One region of the Staphylococcus lugdunensis genome, then DNA from elsewhere that is predicted to be linked to it. Evidence: predicted binding sites of a transcription regulator. Region 1 holds the regulator's gene; the other holds the start of a gene.
What was found. The regulator LexA, encoded in region 1, represses DNA repair genes until DNA is damaged. The targets are predictions, from matches to a motif close to CGAACATATGTTCG.
Positions count from the first base shown of each region.

Region 2: uvrB (excinuclease ABC subunit UvrB) is a predicted target of LexA. The motif match lies at 2,894-2,907, and genes of this name have one in related genera.

Region 1 covers NZ_CP014022.1:444,932-450,957, reverse strand. Annotated here, with positions in the region: gene AL499_RS02195 (catalase) at 1-355, shown strand, start outside; gene rpmG (50S ribosomal protein L33) at 435-584, shown strand; gene rpsN (30S ribosomal protein S14) at 745-1,014, shown strand; gene guaC (GMP reductase) at 1,178-2,155, shown strand; gene AL499_RS02175 (CAP domain-containing protein) at 2,167-3,192, shown strand; gene lexA (transcriptional repressor LexA) at 3,406-4,029, opposite strand; gene sosA (DNA damage-induced cell division inhibitor SosA) at 4,172-4,405, shown strand; gene AL499_RS02160 (DUF896 domain-containing protein) at 4,668-4,904, shown strand; gene tkt (transketolase) at 5,015-6,026, shown strand, end outside.
Region 2 covers NZ_CP014022.1:970,754-976,779, forward strand. Annotated here, with positions in the region: gene uvrA (excinuclease ABC subunit UvrA) at 1-816, opposite strand, end outside; gene uvrB (excinuclease ABC subunit UvrB) at 824-2,809, opposite strand; gene AL499_RS04630 (CsbA family protein) at 3,048-3,281, opposite strand; gene AL499_RS04635 (YfbR-like 5'-deoxynucleotidase) at 3,287-3,928, opposite strand; gene AL499_RS04640 (COG3942 and LysM peptidoglycan-binding domain-containing protein) at 4,088-5,059, opposite strand; one part of gene prfB (peptide chain release factor 2) at 5,551-6,026, opposite strand, start outside.

The DNA.
Region 1 (6,026 bases):
TGGCGGACCACATTATTATCCAAATAATCAAGGCGTATACGCTTCTCAACATGAATATAAAAAGCCACCATTCCCAACAGATGGTGATGGTTATGAATATAATTATAGGGAAGACGATGATAACTACTTTGAACAGCCAGGAAAACTATTTAGATTACAATCGGATGAAGCAAAGGAAAGAATGTTTATAAATACAGCTAATGCGATGGATGGCGTAACAGAAGATGTTAAAAAGCGACATATTCGTCATTGCTATAAAGCTGATCCAGACTATGGAAAAGGCGTCGCCAAAGCACTAGAAATTGATATCAATACAATAGATTTAAATGATGAAAACGATGAGACACATGAATAGCTAGAAGATATTGCATCCTTGTAAAAGTTGTGTTAAAATTTTAAATCGTAAGTATTCCTAACAAGAAAGGGTGTTTAACGTGCGCGTAAATGTTACATTAGCATGTACAGAATGTGGCGATCGTAATTATATTACTACTAAAAATAAACGAAATAATCCTGAGCGTATCGAAATGAAAAAGTATTGCCCAAGATTAAAAAAACACACATTACATCGTGAAACGAAATAATCACTTACCTTTAAATACGACAATTTAAAGTTTGACATAAGAGCTGTGGAATGCAATCCATAGCTCTTATTTATATAGTAAAAACTTATTCTTGATTTAATTAGAAAATATGCTAAAATATAAAACGTAATAATTACGATTTAAGGAGCGTTTTTAATATATGGCTAAAAAATCTAAAATTGCGAAAGAACAAAAAAGAGAAGAATTAGTTAGTAAATATTATGAATTAAGAAAAGAACTAAAGAAAAAAGGTGATTATGAGGCTTTACGTAAATTACCTAGAGATTCATCGCCAACACGTTTAACGCGTAGATGTAAAGTAACAGGCCGTCCTAGAGGCGTGTTAAGAAAATTTGAAATGTCTCGAATCGCATTTAGAGAACACGCGCATAAAGGACAAATTCCTGGTGTTAAAAAATCAAGTTGGTAAATTTTCAAAAGTACAACTCAAGTCCATTTACATTGACAATAAAAAATTGTAAAGTATATGAGGGTAGAAAATATGAATGATTATCAAGTGTTTTGATTTAATCATTCGTGATTTACCCTCAGTTTTTTATTTTTATACTTAATTATAAGGGGCTTATAAATAAATGAAAATTTTTGATTATGAAGATATCCAATTAATTCCGAATAAATGTATTGTTGAAAGTAGATCTGAGTGCGATACTGCAATTCAATTTGGCCCACGTAAATTTAAATTGCCAGTTGTGCCTGCTAATATGCAAACAGTTATGAATGAAAAATTAGCACAATGGTTTGCTAAAAATGAGTATTTTTATATAATGCATCGTTTTGACGAAAAGTCTAGAATACCATTCATTAAAAATATGCATGATCAAGGATTATTTGCGTCTATATCAGTTGGTGTTAAAGCACGTGAATTTGACTTTATTGAGCAATTACAACAAGCTGATATCGTGCCTGAATATATAACGATAGACATTGCTCATGGACATTCTGATTTAGTTATCCGTATGATTAAACACATCAAGCAACATTTGCCACAAGCCTTTGTAATTGCTGGAAATGTTGGTACACCTGAGGGCGTAAGGGAATTAGAAAATGCCGGTGCAGATGCGACAAAGGTTGGTATTGGACCAGGAAGAGTGTGCATTACCAAAATAAAAACTGGATTTGGAACTGGAGGCTGGCAACTCGCTGCACTCAATTTGTGTAGTAAAGCAGCACGTAAGCCGTTAATTGCTGATGGAGGCATTCGCACGCATGGTGATATTGCAAAATCGATACGTTTCGGAGCTTCAATGGTTATGATAGGTTCATTATTTGCTGCACACGAAGAATCTCCAGGAGAAACAGTTGAGTTAGATGGTAAACTGTACAAAGAATATTTTGGAAGTGCTTCAGAATTTCAAAAGGGTGAACGTAAAAATGTTGAAGGTAAAAAAATGTTTGTCGAACATAAAGGCTCATTAGAGCATACACTTGTAGAAATGCAGCAAGATTTACAGAGCTCTATTTCATATGCTGGTGGCAAAGATTTAAAATCTTTAAGAACTGTCGATTATGTAATTGTTCGAAACTCAATATTCAATGGGGATCGAGATTAAATTTTTGGTAGGTGAAAACCATTAAAAAATTTTTAAGCATTAGTTTAATTTTACTATGTATTATTATTATCTTTCCAATTAGAGAAAGTTCTCTAGTCGTACACATGCAGCAAGACGTCAGAAGTTTTATTGATCAACAAGTATTCAATAAAGAAGATGAAAATGAAGAGACACTTAAAGTACCTCAAGAACAACCTTTTGCTGTTAATAATGTTCAGTTAAATATGAAAAAAGGTAATGTAGAAGAAAAATATGGTAAAGCCAAAAGAATAACCACAAATGAATATGGTACAAAATGGTATGCATACTATGATGGCGATTATCAAAGATTTGTAATGATTGCATATTTAGATAATAAAGTGCACGCTTTGTATACAAATCAAAACATAATAACTTCTAAGTCTAAGATTAAGTATGGGACACCCAAGCAAGTTGTTAGACAAAGGTTGGGTCAACCTATAACTGAAATGGATAAACAAAGGTTGCGTATTGCAATTAAAAATAGTGAATATGATGTCTTTCATTCAAATCATGTGTATACAACGATATTTTATGATAAACATGAACAAAATGGTGTAACAGCATTAATGCAAGTTAGTGATAAAATGGAAAAGCGTTTAACAAAACAATATGCAGCACCGTCTAAATCATTAGCTAAAAGTTATGAAATGCAAAATGTAGATTTAATTAATTCAGAAAGAAAGCAACATCAATTAGCTACTTTGTCATATTCAAGCAACATTTCAAACACGGCACGCAAACATAGTGAAGATATGGCGAAGCATCATTATTTTGATCATACGAATTTAGACCAAGAGTCACCATTCGATCGGTTAAAAGCAGATCGCATTGAATTTAATGCGGCCGGTGAAAATCTAGCTTATGGTCAAGTTAGCAGTATTTATGCCCATCAAGGATTAATGAATTCATTAGGACATCGAAAGAATATCTTAAATGAACATTTTAACACGGTTGGTGTGGGTGTAGATTTTAATGATGAAAGGCAGCCTTATTGGACAGAAAATTATACGGGTTAAGCGTTTAATAATGACTAGTAATGGGTAAAATTTCTGTGAAGGAAGTCGATGAATATGACATCAAAACAGAATAATAATCAAAAAGAGGATATTTTGGAAAAAGTAAAAGATATCCTGCATAAAAGTAATCAAAAAGAAGCTAGGCACTAGTTGCTTAGCTTCTTTAACTTTATATAAGAGAATTACTAACAATAAAATGTTTTATTGACACAATTAAAGTTCACGGTACAAGCCGATAACTTTACCTAAAACAGATACTGAATCAAGGTAAATTGGCTCCATGGAACTATTTTCCGGTTGTAAACGATAATGATGCTTTTCTTTATAGAATCGCTTAACAGTAGCCTCATCTTCGTCTGTCATAGCTACAATTATGTCCCCATTTTCTGCAATGGTTTGACTTCTAACTATTACTTTGTCTCCATCAAGAATGCCAGCTTCAATCATACTTTCACCAACTACATTTAAAATAAAAATGTCACTATTATGTGTAGAGGTTAAATGCTCAGGTAATGGAAAATACTCTTCAACATTTTCAACGGCAGTAATAGGAATACCAGCAGTTACTTTACCAATGACAGGTACGTGAATAGTCCCTTCCATATCGATAGCGGCATCATTATGCTCTGATACAATTTCAATAGCTCTTGGTTTTGTAGGGTCTCTGCGGATATAACCTTTTTCCTCTAGTCGAGATAAATGTCCATGCACCGTAGAACTTGAAGCTAATCCTACAGCTTCTCCTATCTCACGAACACTAGGCGGATAACCTTTTGTTTGAACAATATGCTTAATGTAATCATATATTTCACTTTGACGTTTTGTTAATTCTCTCATATATAGGCACTCCCTAATTTTATTTATTTTTATTATATCATTTAGTAACAAATAAAACAAACATTTGTTCGTAAAAATGTTGACATAGAACATGAGTTCTGATAAATTATAAATACAAACAAATGTTCTAGGAGTGTTTAACATGATTTTAAAATATAAAAGTCAAATAGCTACTTATATCATAGTTTTTATAATATCTTTGCTTGTTTTCTCTTTATTTTTCACGACGGCATATCAAAATTCTAAAGTAGAACAAACGTACGAAATGGCAGATCATAATATCTCACAACATTACAAAATCAACTCTGAAAGCAAACAACAATCTATATCTAACAGCGAACAAAATCACACAGGTGTGTTCGCATATGCGAAATAATCACGAACAACATATTTCATATTTATTATATTTAGGTAAAGCAATGCGGTAATTTTTATCAACAGTGCGATTTAATTAGAAAAGTAATATACAATTTTGTGATGGGGTAAGTTGAATTATTGTAATGATGCTAATAAATATTAATGATATATCATGAAAGGTGAGCGTAACGATTTGGTTACATTCACCTTTTTGTTATATTCTTTATAAGTTAGGTACTATTTAAATGTGAAATATGTATATATAAAGGTGGGTAAATTCAATGACTAAAAATAATTTGAACATCGATAGAATTAATCAATTAGCAAGAAAGAAGAAAGAGCAAGGCTTGACAGAAGCAGAGGCAAAAGAACAAGCTAAGTTACGTAAAATATATTTAGAAGAATTTAGAAAGGGCTTTAAACAGCAAATTGAGCACACTAAAGTTATGGATCCTGAGGGTAATGATGTAACGCCTGAAAAGCTAAAACAAATTCAAAAACATAATAAAAATAAATAGTTTCTGCAAACTACAGAAAATTTAGTAATTTTAAACGAATATTTATGAATTTATCTATAATTAAGGTATAATAATAGCAACATTTATTTCTAGAAGGGAAGACATAAAAAATGTTTAACGAAAAAGATCAATTAGCAATAGATACCATTCGTGCATTAAGCATTGATGCAATTGAACAGGCTAACTCTGGGCATCCGGGTTTACCAATGGGAGCTGCACCAATGGCATATACTTTATGGACAAGACATTTGAATTTTAATCCACAGTCTAAAGATTACTTTAATAGAGATAGATTCATTTTGTCTGCTGGACATGGATCTGCATTACTTTATAGTTTATTACACGTCTCAGGAAGTCTTGAGCTTGAAGAGCTTAAACAGTTTAGACAATGGGACTCAAAAACACCAGGGCATCCAGAATATAGACATACTGATGGTGTAGAAGTAACAACAGGACCATTAGGACAAGGATTTGCAATGGGAGTAGGGATGGCATTAGCTGAAAGTCATCTTGCAGGTAAATTTAATAAAGATAATTTTGATATTGTTAATCACTATACTTATGTATTAGCTTCAGATGGCGATTTAATGGAAGGAATTTCTCATGAAGCGGCTTCATTTGCAGGCCATAATCAATTAGATAAACTCATTGTCTTATATGATTCAAATGATATTTCATTAGATGGAGAATTAGATAAAGCTTTTTCTGAAGATGTAAAAAAACGTTTTGAATCATATGGTTGGAATCATATTTTAGTTAAAGATGGTAACAATTTAAACCAAATAGACAAAGCGATTACTACTGCTAAGTCTCAGCAAGGTCCAACTTTAATTGAAATTAAAACAATTATTGGTTATGGTTCACCTAACAAAAAAGGCACAAACGGTGTCCATGGTGCACCTTTAGGCGCAGAAGAAAGAAAACTAACATTTGAAAACTATGGTTTAGATCCAGATAAAAAATTCTATGTTCCTGAAGAAGTATATGAAATTTTCCAAACAACAATGTTAAAACGTGCTAATGAAAATGAAGAATCTTGGAATGATAAATTAGAAGCATATTCTCAACGATATCCGCAATTAGCAGAAGAATTTAAATTAGCTGTCAGCGGTAAGTTGCCAT
Region 2 (6,026 bases), 530 kb from region 1:
TGGACTATTGAAACTAAACATTCTTGGTTCCAATTCACCGATTGAAAAGCCACAAATAGGACATGCATGATTCTCAGAAAATTTAAGATCTTCACCATCAATAACATTGACTGTAATGTTTCCTTCTGCTAATTCTAAACCCGTTTCAATTGAATCAGCTAGTCGTGTTTCAATACCTGGCTTCACAACTAAACGATCGACAACCACTTCAAGCGTATGATTTTTATTCTTATCTAGTGGTGGGACTTCATTAACATCGACGATATCACCATCCACTCTTAAGCGTACATATCCTTTCTTACCAATGCTTTCTATTAACTTTTCATGGCTCCCTTTTCTATGAGAAATCACAGGTGCCAAAATTTGAATTTTAGTACGTTCTTCAAGTTCTAATATACGATCAACCATTTGCTGAACAGTTTGGGACTCAATCTCTATACCATGATTGGGACAATAGGCTTTACCTACCCTAGCATAGAGTAAACGAATATAATCATATATTTCCGTTACTGTAGCCACTGTGGAACGTGGATTTTTACTTGTCGTCTTTTGATCGATAGATATTGCAGGAGATAAGCCTTCAATCGTATCAACATCAGGCTTATCCATCTGCCCTAAAAATTGCCGAGCATATGCACTTAATGACTCAACATAGCGACGTTGCCCTTCAGCATAAATGGTATCGAAGGCTAATGAAGATTTTCCAGATCCCGACAATCCAGTCATAACGATTAATTTATTTTTAGGCAGCTCAATATCGATATCCTTTAAATTATGCGCACGCGCCCCTTTAACTACTATACTTGGTCCTTTCATGTAACTGTCACCCTTCTGATTTTAGTTCAAATAACATATCTCTTAACTCTGTTGCTTTCTCGAAGTCCAATTCTTTTGCTGCTTTTTTCATTTCTTTTTCGATATTTTCAATTGTTTTTTGTCGTTCTTTTTTCGTCATTTTCTTAGGAACTGTAGTTTGTTCTTGTGCATTTGTTTCATCATTCTCAACAGTAGCACTGATAACATCGTGTATCCGTTTATGAATCGTTTGCGGTGTAATACCATATTTTTCATTGTGTGCGGTTTGTATTTCACGACGACGTTGAGTTTCGTCTATGGCGTACTTCATAGAATCGGTCATCTTATCTGCATACATGATGACTTCACCTCGATCATTACGCGCCGCACGTCCAATCGTTTGAATTAATGACCGATTTGAACGTAGGAAACCTTCTTTATCCGCATCTAAAATGACGACTAACGATACTTCTGGTATATCAATACCCTCTCGCAATAAGTTAATGCCAACAATGACATCATACGTACCCATACGTAAATCCCTAATGATTTCAATACGTTCTAATGTTTTAATTTCCGAATGAAGATAATTTACTTTAATTCCCGCTTCTTTCATGTACGTTGTTAAATCTTCACTCATTTTTTTCGTTAATGTTGTCACTAATACGCGTTCATTACGTTCAACACGTTCTTGTATTTCGCCTAATAAATCATCAATTTGATTTTCGGTTGGTCTGACGTCAATTTTAGGATCTAATAGGCCTGTAGGTCGAATAATTTGTTCTACCATTTCATCCGTATGTTCTAGTTCATAAGGTCCCGGTGTAGCTGATACATATACGAGTTGCTTTGTCTTATCCTCAAACTCTTCAAACATTAACGGTCGGTTATCTAGTGCACTCGGCAATCTAAATCCATGATCCACAAGCACTTGTTTACGTGCTCTATCACCGTTATACATGCCTCTTATTTGCGGTAAAGTTACGTGTGACTCATCTATCATAACTAGCCAATCATCACCAAAATAATCTAATAATGTATAAGGAGTTGATCCCAAAGGTCTTAATGTTAGGTGTACTGAATAGTTTTCAATCCCCGAACAAAAACCCATTTCTCGCATCATTTCCAAATCATAATTTGTCCGTTGCTCTAAACGTTGTGCTTCTAATAATTTATTTTCAGCTCGTAATTCCTTAAGTCGTTCTTCAAGTTCCTTTTCAATTCGTTGAATCGCTAATTGCATCTTCTCATCTCGAGTGACGAAGTGAGAGGCTGGGAAAATAGCGAAGTGTTCTCTTTCTCTCAACACTTCACCCGTTAAATAATTTACTTCTCTAATACGATCAATTTCATCGCCAAAAAATTCCACCCTGATGCACATTTCTTCTCTTGAAGCTGGGAAAATTTCTACGACATCGCCACGCACTCTAAAAGTTCCGCGTTGAAAATCTATATCATTTCTAGAATACTGAACATCGACTAATTTTCTTAAAAGTTCTGTCCGCTCCATTTCCATACCGACACGCACACTAACAACTAAATCCTTGTATTCTTCAGGATTACCTAAACCGTAAATGCAACTCACACTTGCGATAATAATAACATCATCGCGTTCAAATAAAGCACTTGTAGCTGAATGGCGTAACTGGTCGATTTCATCATTAATTGAAGCATCCTTTTCGATAAATGTATCTGTGGAAGGCACATAGGCTTCTGGTTGATAGTAATCATAATAACTAACAAAATATTCGACTCTATTTTCTGGGAAAAACTCTTTGAATTCACTATAGAGTTGACCTGCCAAGGTTTTGTTATGGGCGATAATCAAAGTAGGTTTGCCAACCTCTTTAATTACATTGCTCATTGTAAATGTCTTACCTGTACCAGTTGCTCCCAATAATGTTTGATGTCGCTTACCTTCATTAATGCCCTTAACAATCTTTTGAATTGCTTGAGGTTGGTCACCTTGTGGCTCAAATTCAGATTTTAGTTTAAATGGTACGTGCTCAACCATATTAAGATACGCCTCCTATCGTTTGTCTCATCATATACTTTGCTCGATTTATTTTCTATTCTAACAGATAATTCAACAAAAATACAAACGTTTGTTCGCTAAACATCCCGTTAAATCTTTTATTCTTTTAAACAAAAAACAAACACAGTGTTGCTACTATGTTTGTCCTTCTTCATGGTCAGTTTGAACTGCTAGCGTTTATCATATTTTTAATTTTAAACATCATATTCGACGTTCGTTAGTCATTATCATGTGATTGATGTAATTTAAGATTATCAATAATAACATAACCAGCTAATAATGAAACGACATCTAAAAATATAATCCATTCATTGTGAAAAAAACCTTTATATATAGACGTTGCAATTAAAATCAATGCGACCAGCGTTCCAATCCATTTATTTCTTGTTACAACACTAAACAAGACGACTAATAAACATGGAAATAACGCAGCACAGACATACCAAATCATGATGTTCACCCATTTCTTTGTTTTAAGATTGACATCGTTGTCTCGCGTAATTCTGTTCTAGGAATAAAGTTTTCGGTTAACATTTCTGGAATTACATTCTCAATAAAGTCTTGCACCGAAACTAAATGATCAAATTGAATTATTGTTTCTAGGCTATTTTCATATATTTCGAAAAATAAGGGTTCAGGATTACGTTTTTGAATTTCTCCAAACGTTTCATATAGTAATTCTATTTTATCAGCTACTGCTAGTATTTGCCCTTCTAAAGAATCATCTTTTCCCTCTTGTAATCTCTGGCGATAAATATCTTGATAAGGTTCAGGAATCTCTTCATTGACAAATGTATTTACCATTTCTTCTTCTACTTGGGAAAATAACATTTTAAGTTCTCTACTTGCATACTTCACTGGCGTTTTTATATCACCAGTAAACACTTCAGCAAAATCATGATTAAGTGCCTTTTCATACAAACTTTTCCAATCAACTTCATTACCATGATGTGCCTCAACGGTTGCTAAATATTGTGCTATTTTAGTGACTTTAAAAGAATGCGCAGCAACATTATGTTCAAAATATTTAAATTTACCAGGCAATCTTATTAACTTTTCTAAGTCTGATAATCTTTTAAAATACTGGTGAATTGCCATACTTGTCATCCTTTCTATTATTTTATCGCTGATGATACTTAGCTTTATTATACCAAGCAACTATGTTAAAGAAAGTAACTCTATCATAAAAAATAAATAAAGGTGAGACTTCCTCAATGCATTTGCATTCAAAGCCTCACCTTAATTAAGCTGTTATTATTAATGAATATATTTATAACTGCTCACATTATAAATTGAACGATGTGTGACATTATTGAAATGTCCATTATAATTCATTTCAGATACATAAATAGAACCATTGCTGTTCACACGTTCAACTACGCCAACGTGTCCATAATAGCCTGCACCTGTTTGGAAAATCGCACCTACTGCTGGAGTATTATTAACGGTAAATCCAGCTCTTTTTGCTGAATAAGCCCAGTTATTTGCATTGCCCCAAGTACTGCCAATTGAACGTCCTAATTCACTACGACGATTAAAGACATAGTATGTGCAGTTGCCATATGCATATAGGTTGCCTTGATTAGCTACAGATTTATATTTGTTAGGCGCTGGTGTTGAACCATAATGGTAGCGATGATGTGTTACTGCATTATGATGTGCTGGCGCTGATGTTTGTTGGCCGTTGTATGATGATGCTTGCGTATTATTATGATAGCTTTGAGATCCTGCAGTGCCAGAAGTCACATGTGATTGTGAGCTTGTTGTTGCATTTGCATGTGTTAACTCATCAAAAGTTAAATCATGTTGTTTATCATATGATGTTGTCGATGTAACTAAATGCGCAATATCTTGTGGTTGATTTGACGAAGATACTTCGGTATAAGTTGCACCATTAATATTAGTACCAAGTAATGCAGCACCTTTGCTAGAAACTGCGATTAAGTCCCCCGGATGAATTAATTCAGTAACTCCTGGGTTAAAGTTATAAATATCTGTCACTGTAATATGATGAGCAGAAGCAATTGAATTTAATGAATCGCCTGATTTCACTACCACGATATCATTTTCAGAATAATTATTTGCTGTTACAGCTTCTGTATGTGATGTATCTAAAGTATTAATCGTTGTTTGCGCTTTAACTGGTTTAGCCGGAGAAGCATCCGCAATACCATTTACAGCTAAAAATGCGGCTACTGATGAAACTGTTGCTGTTATTGTTTTCTTCATGATGTCATTCCTTTTCATTTGTAGTCTGATTTAATCTTAGACTAGCATAAAGTCGTTGCGAATTGGCTATTGTTATCACTATGTAACATAAAGTTTATATTTTCCCTATATTTTGATGCATTTACTAGGGTTAAGTAATATAAATAACTGCATTTTACATCCATTTTGTTTAGTAATGCGTAAACAAACAATCAAATCTTAGAGTTTTAGCAATTCTAAAAGCAATAAATTTTTTACAATAAGTTCCAACCTTACTATTTCTATACAAGGTGTCTAATAAAAAGCATTACGCTATCTTAATATAATGTTACGTTACCTATATTTAAAACGAGAGCGGGACAGAATTCATAATGAATTCTGTCCCGCTCTGGCAAGGTTGACTAGGATTGAAATAAACTTGGTATCAGCGTATTTTCAATCCAGTCAACTAGTGACAATATATCGTTTATAGCCTAGAACATAATGATGTCCCATGCGCGTTCTAATAATCATTATGACGAATATGACTGATCCATTTGCTGTCTTAAGTAAGCTTCTATAAATGGCCCAATATCTCCATCCATCACGGCATCTACTTTCCCAGTTTCTTCATTCGTCCGATGATCTTTAACCATTGAATATGGATGAAATACATAAGAGCGTATTTGACTGCCCCAACCTATTTCTTTTTGTTCACCACGGATTTCCGCCATTTCCTGCGCTTGTTCTTCTAACTTCAACTGATATAGTTTGGATTTTAACATTTTCATTGCGGCTTCACGATTTTTAATTTGTGATCGTTCATTTTGGTTGTTGACAACTATGCCAGTCGGATGATGGGTAATTCGAATAGCTGATTCAGTTTTATTAATATGTTGTCCACCAGCGCCCGATGCTCTAAAAGTATCAACCGTAATATCATCAGGGTTAATTTCAATTTCTATCTCATTATTATTAAAATCAGGTATCACATCACATGACGCGAAAG